DNA from 3 places in the Duganella sp. AC237 genome. Region 1 is predicted to be linked to each of the others. Evidence: predicted binding sites of a transcription regulator. Region 1 holds the regulator's gene; each other region holds the start of a gene.
What was found. The regulator LexA, encoded in region 1, represses DNA repair genes until DNA is damaged. The targets are predictions, from matches to a motif close to ACTGTATNNNNATACAGT.

Region 1 (4,859 bases):
CAATATCTACGAGAACTACAAGAAGGCAGCGCCGGTGCAATGGGGGCTGGCGCAGATCCGCGCCAAAGGGTTGCGCGACTTCGGCGCCTCGCTGGGGCCGGAGGCGGCGCACCACATCGCCGTCGGCGCCGAAACCCTGGCGCTGCGCATGGAGCGCACCAGTGCCAACGCGCTGGCGCTGGCCGAGATCCTGGAGGCGGACGAGCGCGTGGCCGCCGTCCACTATCCGGGCCTGGCATCGCACCCGCAGCACGGCATCTCGAGCGAACTGTTCCGCAAGCACGGTTCGCTGCTCAGTTTTGAATTGAAGGATGGGATCGACTGCTTCGACTTCCTGAACCGCCTCAAGCTGGCGATTCCGGCGTCGAACCTGGGCGACACGCGCACCTTGGTGATTCCGGTCGCGCACACGATTTTCTACGAGATGGGTGCCGAGCGCCGCGCCTCGATGGGCATCGCCGAATCGTTGATACGCGTCTCGGTCGGCATCGAAGACACCGACGACCTGCTCGACGACTTCGCCTGCGCCCTGGAAGGCTGCTAAACAACTCCAGGGTCAGGTCCACCATTTCTACACGAGCCCAGCCTTATTGCCAAAACAAGGCCCCGTGGCCGCACGTACGGCCGAGAGCGTGTAGAAATGGTGGACCTGACCCTAATGCCGCTAAGTTAAGCTTTTTTAGTTAGTCGTTTCTCTGGATATCGCTGCGCCACCGCTTTAACGACCCGGTCGAATTTCCGGCCGGGTCGCTGCGCCTTCAGGTCGAGTACCAGCCTATCGCGCAGGCGTTTGAGTCTGGCCGGAATGGTTCCCGGCGAGGTTGCTCGCCCGATCGTCATCAGTTCGTTCTGAATGGTGGTCAGGGCGAGGAGGAAACTGATCGAGGTGGGCGCGCATTTGGCCTCCAATGCCGCCTTGGCCATTTCAATGCGAATCAAGTTGTAGGCGATCATCGCACCCCAGATCTCTTGCTCGGTGCCTTCGACGCTCATGCTGCGTAAGGTCAGCGCCGATCCCAGCATGGACTGTTTCAATTCCCTGTAGCTGGTCTCGATGCGCCAGCGACGCTGATAACAGGCAGCCAAGTCAGCACGTTTGATCATTTTGCGATCTGTCAGCGAAGTGAGCAGGTGGCGCGGTTTGCCGCCGTCGCCGTCGTCCACCTTCACCGCTCGTGCGCGCCACGTTTTGGGCAACGTGGGGTCGCCTTTCTGGCCTGCGCCGAGATCGCCATTTCCACCAATGCGTCTTCGTCGGTGCCTTCCACGATGGTCCATTTGGTATTGGTTTTCGCCGGAATGAGGAAGTGGCGGTTGTTGCCGTCCGTGGTTAAATTGGACAACAACTGCGCCGAGAAGAAGCCGCGATCGAACACCGTGAGCGAGTCGTCGGGCACGCTGGCGAGCAGGTCATGGGCGTGCGTCATCTCGCTGACGCTGTAGCGGCCAAAGCGGGCGTCGCGGATGAGCTGGGTATCGGCCATCATCAAGGTGACGGCCCGCGTTTGCGGATAGCTGGCCACCTTGTCGTTGGGATAATTCTGCGCGCCAAAATGCTCGCGGTTGGCCGCGCTGTCGGCCAGGCGCAGCGTCGTGCCATCCATGGCCAGCAGGTGCAATCCCTTGAATAAATAATGCGCTTGGTCGTGGCCTATCCACTGCTGGGCCGATTTCTCGAATAGCCATTTGAGTGGCTCGGCCCCAACGCGCTGGCGCGCCTGCGTCGTGGCGCTGGAGGTGATGCAGCGATCAGCCAGTTCCGGCAGCGCCAAGTCGAGGCTGTCGACGATGTCCTTGACCGATAAATGCCGGTATAAAGCCAACGAAATGACGAGCCAAACGACCTGCTGCGCCGGCAGACGCCGTGACCGGATACTGGCCTTGTCAGTGGCGGCCAGCGCCCCTTCAATCCATTCGTAAGGTAAATGCGCGCCTAGCCGCCTCCAGTCGGGCGGGCTTGGAAGGTCTATAGCGAGGGAAATGGCATCTGATAGCATCGTGCCGGCAAGTTAACACTTTCGGCCGTCGTTTACAAGAAAAATGCCGCTAAGAGCTTAACTTAGCGGCATTAGGACCTGACCCCGGAATGAGAGCCTGGGTTGGGCTTAGTGCCAGCTGCGCATCAGGCCGACCGCCAGGCCTTCCAGCGCGAACTCGTCCGCCTCCGGGTCGACCTTGATGATCTTGAAGTCCGGGTTCTCCGGCAGCAGCTCGACCAGGGTGCCGGTCTTGCGGTAGCGCTTGACCGTGACGTCGTTGCCGATCCGCGCGACGACGATCTGGCCGTTCTTGGCGCTGTCGACCTTCTTTACCGCCAGCAGGTCGCCGTCCATGATGCCGGCGTCGCGCATCGATTCGCCGCGCACCTTGAGCAGGTAGTCCGGCTTGGACGAGAACATCGCCGGGTCGACGCTGTAGCTCGTCTCCAGGTTTTCCTGCGCCAGGATCGGCGAGCCGGCGGCCACGCGGCCGATCAGCGGCAACGACATCATCAGCGACACCGGCACCTTCGGCGTGGCCGGTTCGGCGTGCACGCCCAGCAGACGGATGCCGCGCGAGGTGCCGGCGGCGATTTCGATGGCGCCCTTGCGCGCCAGCGCCTGCAGATGCTCCTCGGCCGCGTTGGCGGATTTGAAGCCCAGTTCGTTGGCGATCTCGGCGCGCGTCGGCGGGAAGCCGGTGTTTTCGATGGCATCCTTGATCAGATTGAGAATTTGTTCCTGACGTGCGGTGAGCTTGATCATGAGTGCAGTTGGGCCTGTGTATATAGACAGTCTGTATTTTTGTACAGTATGGCCCGCAATGCAAGGAAATTTGTTGTGTTCAGCGAAATAAAATGAAAAAAGTTCGTTCAACCACCTTCATCGTGGCTTCAACAGCACGCGCGTGGTCGCCGCCGTCAGCGGAATCTTGTAGCCATCGCGCTCGGCAACTAGGCCCTGCGGCTTGAATCTGCCCCCCGGACTCTCGACCAGCAGACGGGCCGCCGGCGTCGCAGCGGTGGCGGCTGCGAGCTCGATCGTGATCGCGCCGCTCTTCGGATCGTAGGTGGCGCTGTCGATCTTGCCCGCCTCCAGGGTGATCCAGGCACGCGCCGGCGCCACGAACAGGCGCGTGCGTGCGCTGTCCTTGGGCACGATCTGGACCGTGCCATTATTAGCCACTTTCATGTTGCCGCCAAAGCTGAGCCACCCGAAGGTCGGGTCGTTCAACACATAAGTGGCGGTCGCGTACGCGTGGCCGTAGAAGCCCATGCCGTAGTCGCCGCTGTAGGCGTCCCAGCGCATCATGTCCGGCCAGGCGTGGAAGGCGGCCGACGAGAAACCGTCGCGGTCGATATTGGTGATGCCGCCCAGCAGCCCGCCGTAGGCCACGCGCAGCAAGTGCAGGTCGCTCGGGTTGGCCCGGTAGGCGTCGAACAGCGGCACCGCGTTCAAGGTCGAGCCGTAATGGTGGATCTGGCGCTCGATGCGCGCGGTCTTGCCGCCATATAAGAAATCCCAATAGCGGCGGGCGTTGCCGTTGTAGCCCCAGCTCGGGATCGCCGGGTCGTAGCCCAGGATCACTTCGCGCGTGATGTCGGCCTGCTTGGTGTAGCCGAAGTGGCGCATCCACGCGTAGACCTCGGCCTGGCCGGTCGAGTCCCACGCCATCTCGCTGCCGAACGGGTAGGCAAGGGTGCGCCAGTGGTCGGCGCGCCGCTTCATCATCGCTTCCATGTCGGCCGCCTCGGCCGTCATGCCTTCGCGCTGCAGGTCTTTCAGGATGTCGAGGAAGACGTCGCCCTCCATCAGCCCGAACTGCGCGTACTCGGGCGCGTCGCGCACCATCGCCACCGTGGTCTGGTAGGCGCGCTGCAAGTACCAGCGCCAGTCGTGCGCGGTGACCAGGCCGGCGTGGTTGCGCGCCAGCCGGTACAGCACCCAGTGGCCGATGGCGACGTGCGGATAGTTATAAGCGCGGCCCAGGTCGTCCGCGTCCTTCTTCGGCCATGAGGTCCAGGTGCTCCAGTCCGCTTTCTGGTTGTAGTAGCCGGGGAAGGCTTTCGGGTCGTAGTAGAACAGGCTCTTGCGCACGGCGCCGGCCTGCGGGCCGTCGGCCACCTGCAACTTGCCGACCACCGTCTCGTTGACCAGCCGTTCAAGCTTGGCCACTTCGGCCGCGTCCGGGTTGTCGAGCTGCTTGCTCATGGCCGCCACCCAGCTGCCGCCGCCGCCTTCGTCGCTCATGCCCGAGATCCACACGCGCGGATCGTCGGTGACGATGCGCTTGGCGTCGCGGTCGTAGGTGAGGATGGCAGGCGCGCGGTTGAACGGATCTGTCTTGTCGTCGAACCATTGCTGGGTGGTGGAGAACTTGCCGAGGTCGGCCACCGTCTGCTCCAGCGGCTTGGTGACGAAGTAGCTGACCGTCTGCACGCTGCCGTCGGCGTAGGCGATCGACAGGCGCGCCGGTCCCAAGCCGTTGCCGCGCACCGTGTAGCGCGCCCAGCCTTTGGCGCTCGACTTGACCGGCGCGACGGCCAGCGCGTTCTCGGGCGAACTGGTGATGCCGACGACTTTTTGCGGACTGTTGAGGAACAAGGTCGCCTCCAGATCGGTCGGCACCACGTAGCCGGGGATGCCGACGGCGACCGGGCGCTTTTGCGCGATCAGGGCGGCTTCGATGGCGCGGATCGACGGCGCCGTGGCGAAGCGCACGCCGATGTCGCGCCGCGCGCCCGCTTCCAAAGTGATGCTGGTCGGCGTGTTCCACTGTTCGCCGGCGTTCTTCCATTCGTTCTCGGCGTAGGCCTTGCTGGCGACGGTCCAGTCGTAGAAGCCTTCTGAGGTTTGCGCGCGCGGGCTGCGGTCGGTCAG
Region 2 (4,859 bases), 2.1 Mb from region 1:
GTCACGCGGACGAACCAGATACTCGCCTTTCTTCGCCCGCCTGCGCGCGACGGTGATCAACTCGCACAAATTGCCGTAACCGTTTTTGTTCATCGCGAGGATCAGCAACGTGAAGGCCGGAGTGCCGTCTTCGGGCGTGACCAGCATCTGGCTGCCGACGATCAATTTTAAGCCCGCTTCCTTGGCCGCCACATGCGCTTTGACGACGCCGGCCACCGTGCATTCGTCAGCGATCGCCAGCGCGTGATAACCGAGGCTAGTGGCGCGCTGCACCAGCTGCTCCGGCGCAGAGGAGCCATGCAGGAACGTATAGTGGCTGACGCATTGCAGCTCGGCGTACGATGGGAGGAGGGAAGCGTTCATGACAGCCGGAGGTCAGGCGTAAAGCCCGTGCAGAAACCAACGCGCGTTCTGCGTGCGTTCCAGGTAAATCCAATAACAGGTCGCGTCCCTGCCCTGTGCGACGTAGTAGTCGCGCGCCACGGTTTGATCGTCCCACCAACCGGCCTCCAGGCGCTCTGGCCCACGTATCAACTTGAGTGGGCTACCGTAGAACGGGCGCTCCTGCCGCATCAGCAGCGGTATCGGTTTGGGCAGCACGAGCGAAGGTCGTTCGAGCGGTTCCTCGTCCTCCGCTGATTTCCGGACATTGGCCGTGGCGGGCCCCCAAGTGTTGCACTGTTCCGGACGATGATCCGGAGAGATAACCGGTGCGAGCACGTTTTCGGGTCCGAGTCTGGCCGACAGCAGTTCAAGCAGTCGTGCGAAGTCGGCGGGAGAGCCGCCCGGCTCCGGGAACAGTTGATCCGTCGGCACCTGCATTGGCTGGAGCTGTCCAGCTTCAAGCCGCAATCCGATAACCGGCGCGGTCAACTCGATCTTCGCCAGGCGCTCCTTCAATAGTCGCAGCAGGTGCGGCTCTTTCCATGCCGGTTCGGCCAAGGTGATATCGAGCGGCGTCGGCGCCACCGCAGCGCGGCCACGTTCGTGCTCCATCAGCAACCTGAAGCTACCCACCGCGAGCTGTCGCGCGTTCAGCCATCCGGTCAGTTGCAGGATCAAGGTCGTCGCGCCATGTATCAGCGCCTCTGCATGCTCGATGCGGTCGAACGTTTCGACATGCGCGGAGAAATGCTCGGGCACCGCCATCCATCGTTGCATCTCTTCAAGATCACCGTAGGCGTGATCGAGCACACGTATAAGCTGGTTGCTCGTTCGCCGCAGCAGGCCGGTACGCGGAAGCCGTCGCAGGGCGCCTAAGTCGACCGCGCCGATACCGTCGAACCAGCCGAGGAAGGGCTGGGCCGCTGGCATGATCCCGCACGGTAGACGATCCAGGCGGGGCGCCATCGTCGCTAGTTGCAAGCAACGCCGGTGAGGCGGCCTGCGCTGATGTGGCGCGTGCGCGAGCAGCCATGCGCCTTGTGCCGTCGGCGCCGCGCCGAGGGATGCGGTGAAGCCGAGCCGTCGTATGCTGCTGCGGACCAGATGGCACAGCGCCAGCGGCCCGCCGAACAGGCGCAGGCTTGGTCCCACATCGAGCAGCACGGTGAAGTTTTCCGTGAATGCCACGTCGGGAGTGAACTGCAACATCGCCAGGGCGATGGCGTCCAGCGCGCGCGCCTCTTTCTCGGGCTCGCGGTCGAGCATGATGGTGCCGGGTGCGATCGTCGCCACGCCGCCGCAGCGCATGCCGGAGCGCACGCCAGCTTGCATCGCTTGCTCCGAGGCGACCAGCACCTGTTCACTATCCATCACAGCGTAAGGCCCCGGTTCAGACCAGGACGGGCGCAGCGTTTCGAGCGGTAACAACGGCAGGTAAAAACTTAACAGCAGGGGCGTTTTCATGATGCAGGGGATGATGGCCGGCAGGCATATCGGGAAGCGGTATAAACAGGGTTTTGTCGGACGCCGGGCCACGGCGCTTTAAGACGTCGACGGCGACGCCGCCCAACGCCGGCCGCAGACCGAGCCGCAACGGGGCAGGGGAGGCTTCGCTGGCGCACGCCATCGGCCGCATCAGCCAGAACCAGATCTCCGAACCTTGCGCAGCGAGATTCAAGCGGCGCAGGGATTCCGACCGGATCTGGTTCTGCCAGAAGACGACGCCGCCGCAACTTCCGTTTTTAAGGATCTGCTCCGTGGTCCATAATGCGTCCCCCGTGTTGGAGGAGCGTATCCATAGCAATCGGCTGGTGTCGATGCCCCATGTCTTAAACGCTTGTGCGTGCGGGATGTAGGGCGGTTGCACGAGCGCGATACGCTGTTTTCTTGCAAGATTGGCCAGCAACGGTTTTAGTAGCTGCAGCTCGCCTATGCCTGATTGTTGCAGCATGAGCTCCACCAACGACGATCTTGGCCAGCCACGGTTGGGCAATTCCAAGTCGAGTTCCGAGTGCCCTGTAGGGGCCGTCGCAGCGCGGGATACCGCCAGCTCGCTCGCCCGCCAGACGTCGGCGAACAAAGCCGGATCCGTAGCGTTGGGTATGGCGTGCTGCTGTTGGAGAGTGGCGCAAAGCATGGTTAGATCGAGCCGTTGTCAACTTAATACTGTATGAATGTACAGTGTAATTCGGAAAATGAGATTTCGCAAGTGCGCTCGCATTGATCCGTTGCCGGCGTCAACTAAAGAGAATTGCGCGGGGCGGCAAACGTCGTGCTGTCCGATAGCAACGGATCGAACCGCCACCTCCTTTGCAGTGGTCCAAGGCGCTCGAGACCGGAGTCCACCGAAGTGGACTACTCGACGTCCACGCTGCAGTGGCTGCAGCGCATGCCGCATTGCCCAGCCATACGCACCGATAGCGCTGATGCGCATCGTAGATCCTTGTAGCCAGACTCTTCCAGGCGGAATCACTCGCGCATTTATTACTTAGGCCGCCTACCTTGCACCGTTGAATTGGCACGCGGGGAGTCATCAAAAGTAGATTGATCGCTAATTGCCATCTCGTCCTCGCTTAGCACTTTCGAGCGAGTTCTCATTAATCCTTGGGCCAGTTCTGGTTTGCTTGACGCGAGATTCATCGCGATGACCTGCTGTTCCCGCTGCCCATCGATACCATATCTTTTCCACTTCTTGTTCGCCAGCCTGAACGCAGCCTCAATTGCGGGCATGCCTGCGGCAGCGTTTACAACCATGCGCGCGCCTTCATCTCTAACGTATTCGATGCCATTTCGTTCATAAATGGCGTCACCATTCTCCTTGACGGTCACCGTGAGCCTAAGGGCCGCAGCAAGTGTAACCCCCACTGCTACCTCGTCCATGTTACCTATGAGATACAGAGAGTCGCCATGTATAGGACGTGCGGCCGAGTGCTTGCGAAGTTCTTCCAAGTGGGTCGGCGCAGCGATAGCATTTTTGTGCAGAAAGGATAAGTATAGGGACCAATTAGAGAGCCGGATATTAAAGCCGTCAGCATCCTCCATGACCTTCTTTGATGAAGTGGTCTGTGGGCGCCGTTCTAGATAGCCAACATCGATCAGATTCAGCAACAATTTACGGACGTAATCGGGCATCTTGATCTGGAACATTGTAAAACGATCAAAACTCCGTTGTAACGCCGCGTCGACATAAGCCCCCTTTGTCGTCTGTTTTAATTTCGTTATGAATTGCACATATTCTGCATTCAGGCTGATCTTTGTTTGCCCAAGTTCAGCACGAAATTGCCTCCAAATGGTGTTGTCTGGATTGCCACAACTAGGATTGAGGTTTGCGAAGTGCGTTTTTTGCTTTGCACAGATATGTTTCATGTAGGCAAATGCCTCCGGAAAACTCATCCGCATTTGACGAGTAAGAAAATCAACTACTCGTAAATTATGCTTGCCGCATCGGATTCTCTGCCCTTCAATTGGCGGTTCGTGAGGTAGTTCGTCCCCACGGATCTTGTATTTTTTTCGGACGAGCCCGCGAGAAAAACTCAGATCCGCCAACATAAAAGCGATATCAATTTCGTCATTCCAAATCTTGACGAATTCTTTTGCTTCAAGCGCATTTTTGCTGTTCAGTGCGGTTTCGTCTCGCACTAGCTGAGCAATAAGTGTGTCATTGCGGCGCCCAGTACGAGAAGATGGCTCCGGTTGAACCAGAATGTGCAACCTCCGAGTTTCCTTTAGTTCTACCAACGGTGGCAGATCTGGTTCTTCTCGAGGTAAAGCGTCAAGCTTTCGATAGTACTCTAATTCCATATTTTTCAGGAATTCTATTTTTTCATTTTTTTCTAACATCTTATAGGCGGTGGGAACATTTTTATCGATATATTTTATCTGCTTGCTCCGAAGGTGATGCCATTCGATCAGAGTTTTTTCTATTTCTTCCGGGACGGACTGCGGGTCTCCAAGCGATAGAAATCGTTCATCTTCCTCAGAGCATAAGAATTGCTTCTTTTGTGTGCCTGTCAATTTAAGGAATTCTTTCGAAAAAACAAAGTGGCGGAGATGAGCAAATTTCTGTTCCCCAACCGGTTTGACGGCCTCATATTCATTATCTTTGCCTCTGTTGACTGTCTTGCTTTCCCCAAATGTTAGTAGCACCTCGCGTAGAGCTTCGATCGAGGATACACCATCGTTGATGATTTTATCGAGAATCGACTGCTTTAAAGCTACATTGTTACCGGCGAATACATCATCTTTGTCCTTTTCGTAGATCGTGGATCTCATATCGAAATTTGGCCGGCGGCTTTGAGACGGGGAAACTGAGCCGGTTATCATGCTTACTCCCTCTTGGATGGCGTTGTGAAATCGCTCGTGATGCATATAAACGCCACCCCAAGGATTCAGAGACTTCCCCGTTCTCAAGTTCACGTTTGGAACTACGATATGAATGTGAGGCTTGTTGTACTTCAAGTCCCCGCTTTCAGTCA
Region 3 (4,859 bases), 4.2 Mb from region 1:
GGCCATCGCAGGATGGTCTGGTGCGCCACTTCGAGACGATCGCCGACGCCACGGCGCAGCCGATCGTTCTGTATAACGTGCCGGCGCGCACCGGCGTCAATCTGGAGCTGGCCACAGCGCGCCGTTTGGCGGTCAACCCGCAATTCATCGGCATCAAGGAAGCCGGCGGCAGCTTGCAGCAGATGACGGAGCTGGTGCGCCGCACGCCGCTGTCGATGCTGTGCGGCGACGATGCGCTGCTGTTCGCAGCCTTGTGCGGCGGCGGGCATGGCGCCATCTCGGCCGCCGCGCATATCCGCGTCGATTTGTATGTGCGGCTATACGATCTGGTGCGCGCGCAACGCCTGACGGAGGCGCGCGATCTGTTCGACCATCTGCTACCGATTATCCGGCTGCTGTTTTCGGAGCCGAATCCGGCGCCGCTCAAGGCCGCGCTGTCGATCCAGGGCCGGATGAGCGACGAATTACGCCTGCCGATGACACCCGCCAGCACCGAATGCAAGCTTGGCATCGCTGCGGCGCTGGAGGAGCTGGAAGACATTCCAGTCTATCGTTCGGACGCGGCGGCACAAGCAGCCACGCGTGCCTGTACTGCAGCGGCGGAGGTGGCATGATCGTCGCGCTAACGGGCATGGACGGCAATCGGGACGTCTCCGATCTGGCCGAGGAACTGGCGTTGTTGCGGGTGGCGGCCGGCAATCGCGTGCTACTGGTCTGCCCCGATCCCGGCGCATACGATCCGCAGCTATACGATGATTTGGTGGTCGATGCGTCGCAATTTGTGGATTCAGGCGCGTCGCCGACGTCGGGTAGCGCCAAGGCCGATGCGGCCTTGGCGCGTGCAGGCGTGATCGTGGCGCTGCTGCGGCGGGAGGAACTGGAGCGCCCGAACCACGCGCCTTTGCTCGAGCGTCTGCTCGAGGCGCAACGGGCCAATCCAGGTGCGCGCGTGCTGGTGACGGTGGCGCATGGCAGCGTGCCGTTGTCGGCGCATCAGACAGGGTGTGTGCTGGTGTTTGTGGCGCAGTTGCGGGGCGCGCGGCTGGCGGACATGCTGATTCTGGACGAGCAAGGCGCGTATCACTCGCACCATAGCGAGCTGGAACCAGCGATGTACAAGGCTGCTAACGTGCTGTGCGCGCCGGAAGTGCGGCACCTGTACCGGGAAGTATTCCACGCATAATCCGGCACCGCTGGACCCAAAACCATCGCAGGGTCGTACCCCGTGGGGGTACGACCCTTGCCCGGATTTACGGGAGAGTGCTAGAAAAGATCAAAAGACCTTGCTGATCATTAGCTGTAGCGCTGTTTTGCCGAGGAACTTGCCATTGGCTGGCGAGGCGTACGCCGTCTTGTCGGCATTCGTGCCGATCACCGCCAGCGCACCGGTGACCACGCCGAAGTCCTTGGTGGCGCCGACCTTCCAGTCGGTGTAGCTCGAGGCGTCGTTGTGCTTCACCTTCTGGTGTCCGGCGTGCAGGTTGACGGTGAAACCGTCACCCGCGTCGATATTGGCGCCGACGTCCACATAGCCGCTGTTTTTGCTGTCGATGAAGCCGAACAGATTGGTCACCGCGTGCGAGTACTTAATATAGGCGGGGCCAAACCCGAGCTGCCCGTAGATCTCGGTGGTGTCGGCGTTGGCGAAGCCGCGCACGTTTTTCAGGTCGTTGGACGGATACACGTAGGTGAGCACGCCCACGTCGTACGATACCGCCTCGCTGACCTGACCGCGCTTGCCCGCGTAGATATCGACTTCGACATCCCCATCGCCACCCGCATCCTTGGTCCATTTGATGGTCGACATCCAGACGCCGGCATACAAACCGGTCGGATTGTTCACATAGTCGGCGCCGCCCTGCAGCGCGGGCTTGAGGCGCGTCTGCGAAATGCCCCGGTAGCGGTAGTCCGACACGACAGCGGCGTTGAAGCTCGTTTCGTTATCGGCCTTGGCGACGGCGGCCGGCGCGGCATCCTCGGCGCGGGACTGGCAGCAAACGAATGCGGCGCTGACGACGGCGGCGAGTAGTAATTTGTTCATAATGCGGTTCTTTCTTTCAGTGGTTGGAACATCCTGGAATGGTATTCGCCGCGATCAAAGCGCCGGCCGTTCGACAAAGCGTCCGAATTCGGCGCCGGGCAGCGACCGCATCACCGTCTCCATCACCCGCGCCACCATGGCCGTGCCGACGCACAGCCACACTTTCATGCGCGCGCCATGCTCGCAGGCCTCGATGCGCATGAATTCCAGCGAGTCGCCGCACAGGCGCATGACCATTTGGCGCAGCGCCGTCACCGCCTCGGTGTCGACCGTCAGCTGCATCACGCAGGTGCGCGCCGCGGCCGGCGCGAAGCGACGTCCGCGCGCGCCGGCGGACCAGATCGAGCGGCGCTGGGCGCTGCGGGTGTGAGAAAAAGCGTGCATATCGAACTCCTGATTGATCGTTGCGATACGAATCAGCTTATCGAGGCGCCCGTAAAAACGGTCTAAAAAGTCACGCCCCCGTTGTAAACATCGTGTATAAATTGGCCCGCAGCTATTTTTTGTCCCGTTTTAGGCCTCGATCGCGTCCGGTTGAGGATAGAATACGCAAACGAACGTATAAAACTGTACATAAACCCAGTATTAAAATCACAAGCTTGAACGTATGGCCACTAAAAAACCAGTTTCCGATTACAGCGAATCATCCATCCGGGTCCTCAAGGGCCTGGAACCAGTCAAGCAACGTCCGGGCATGTACACCCGCACCGAAAATCCGCTGCACATCATCCAGGAAGTGATCGACAATGCCTCCGACGAGGCGCTGGGCGGCCATTGCAAGAACATCGTCGTCACGCAAAACGCCGATGGCAGCATCACCGTCGAAGACGACGGCCGCGGCATCCCGGTCGGGCTGCACCCTGAAGAAGGCGTGCCGACGGTGGAAATCGTCTTCACCCGCCTGCACGCCGGCGGTAAGTTCGACAAGGGCTCGGGCGGCGCCTACGCCTTCTCGGGCGGCCTGCACGGCGTCGGCGTGTCGGTCACCAACGCGCTGTCCAAGCGCCTGGAGATCACCGTCTGGCGCAAGGAACCAGATGGCACCGGCCTGCACAAGCTGGCCTTCGAGCACGGCGACGTGGTCGAGCCGCTGTCCTCCGTGGTCGCGCCGCGCGACGGCAAAAAGTCCGGTACCCGCGTCACCGCCTGGCCGGACGCCAAATACTTCGACTCGCCCGCGATCTCGCAGACCGAACTTCAGCGCCTGCTGCGCTCCAAGGCGGTGCTGCTGCCCGGCGTGACCGTCACCCTGGCCAACGCCAAGACCGGCGAATCGCAAACCTGGCAGTACAACGACGGCTTGCGCGGCTATCTGACCGAGGCGCTGGCGCAATCGACCGACGGCGAGACCCTGATCCCGCTGTTCGAGGGCGCGCAGTTTGCCGGCCCGGACGCCGAAGGCTTCGCCGAGGGCGAAGGCGCGGCATGGGTGGTGGCGTGGACCGAGCAAGGCGCCGTGGTGCGCGAATCCTACGTCAACCTGATTCCAACGCCGAACGGCGGCACCCACGAATCGGGCCTGCGCGATGGCTTGTATGGCGCGGTTAAGAATTTCGTCGAGATGCACTCGCTGCTGCCGAAGGGCGTCAAGCTGCTGCCGGAGGATGTGTTCGCGCGCGTTTCGTTCGTGTTGTCGGCCAAGGTGCTGGACCCCCAGTTCCAGGGCCAGATCAAGGAACGTCTCAATTCGCGCGACGCCGTGCGCCTTGTGTCGACCTACTCCAAGCCTGCGCTGGAACTGTGGCTGAACCACCATGTCGACTACGGCAAAAAACTGGCGGAGCTGGTCATCAAACAGGCGCAATCGCGCCTGCGCTCCCTGCAAAAAGTCGAAAAGAAGAAATCGTCGGGCGTGGCCGTTTTGCCGGGCAAGCTGACCGACTGCGAATCGACCGACGTCCATCGCACCGAATTGTTCCTGGTCGAGGGTGACTCGGCGGGCGGTTCGGCCAAGATGGGCCGCGACAAGGAGTTCCAGGCCATCCTGCCGCTGCGCGGCAAGGTGCTCAACTCGTGGGAGACGGACCGCGACCGCCTGTTCGCCAACAACGAGATTCACGACATCTCGGTGGCGATCGGCGTCGACCCGCACACGGCCGACAGCACGCCGGATCTTTCCGGTCTGCGCTACGGCAAAATCTGCATCCTCTCCGATGCGGACGTCGACGGCTCGCACATCCAGGTACTGCTGCTGACGCTCTTCTTCAAGCACTTCCCCGGCCTGATCGCCAACGGGAATATCTGCATCGCGCGTCCGCCGCTGTACCGCGTCGACGCGCCGGCGCGCGGCAAGAAGCCGATCCAGAAGCTGTACGCGCTCGATCCGGGCGAACTGGTGGCCATCGAGGACAAGCTGCGCAAGGACGGCCTGAAAGAAGGCGCCTGGTCGATCTCCCGCTTCAAAGGCCTGGGCGAGATGAACGCCGAACAGCTGTGGGAAACGACGATGAATCCGGACACCCGCCGCCTGCTGCCGGTGTCGCTGGGCGCTTTCGCCCACGGCGAATCGGCCGCGCGCTTCAATATGCTGATGGGTAAAGGCGAAGCCGCCGCCCGCCGCGCGTGGATCGAAGAACATGGCAACGAAGCCGAAGCCGATATTTAATTTTGAACGACTATGACTCAAGCAAATCTCTTTGACGAATCCGCGGCAGCGCCGGCCCAAGCCGGCCAGCCGCCGCAGCCCCCCGTGCCTCCCGTTCCGCCGCAAGGCGGCGACGGCGACGGCCCGCCCGATGGCGGCGATGGCGGTGACGGCGGCGAAACGCTGACCCTGTCCACCTTCGCCGAACGCGCCTACCTCGATTACGCCATCTCG

Region 2: imuA (translesion DNA synthesis-associated protein ImuA) is a predicted target of LexA. The motif match lies at 2,550-2,567, and genes of this name have one in related genera.
Region 3: AC0IYS_RS04810 (DNA topoisomerase IV subunit B) is a predicted target of LexA. The motif match lies at 2,608-2,625, and genes of this name have one in related genera.

The regions. Positions count from the first base shown of each region.
Region 1 covers NZ_CEEDEW010000003.1:5,230,093-5,234,951, reverse strand. The annotation lists gene AC0IYS_RS23195 (cystathionine gamma-synthase family protein) at 1-544, shown strand, start outside; partial or broken gene AC0IYS_RS23190 (IS4 family transposase) at 670-1,997, opposite strand; gene lexA (transcriptional repressor LexA) at 2,106-2,744, opposite strand; gene AC0IYS_RS23180 (DUF5695 domain-containing protein) at 2,862-4,859, opposite strand, start outside.
Region 2 covers NZ_CEEDEW010000003.1:3,161,361-3,166,219, forward strand. The annotation lists gene AC0IYS_RS14300 (error-prone DNA polymerase) at 1-363, opposite strand, end outside; gene AC0IYS_RS14305 (Y-family DNA polymerase) at 376-1,848, opposite strand; gene imuA (translesion DNA synthesis-associated protein ImuA) at 1,775-2,521, opposite strand; gene AC0IYS_RS14315 (relaxase/mobilization nuclease domain-containing protein) at 2,869-4,859, opposite strand, start outside.
Region 3 covers NZ_CEEDEW010000003.1:1,002,448-1,007,306, reverse strand. The annotation lists gene dapA (4-hydroxy-tetrahydrodipicolinate synthase) at 1-614, shown strand, start outside; gene AC0IYS_RS04825 (hypothetical protein) at 611-1,183, shown strand; gene AC0IYS_RS04820 (TorF family putative porin) at 1,274-2,041, opposite strand; gene AC0IYS_RS04815 (hypothetical protein) at 2,096-2,425, opposite strand; gene AC0IYS_RS04810 (DNA topoisomerase IV subunit B) at 2,649-4,646, shown strand; gene parC (DNA topoisomerase IV subunit A) at 4,659-4,859, shown strand, end outside.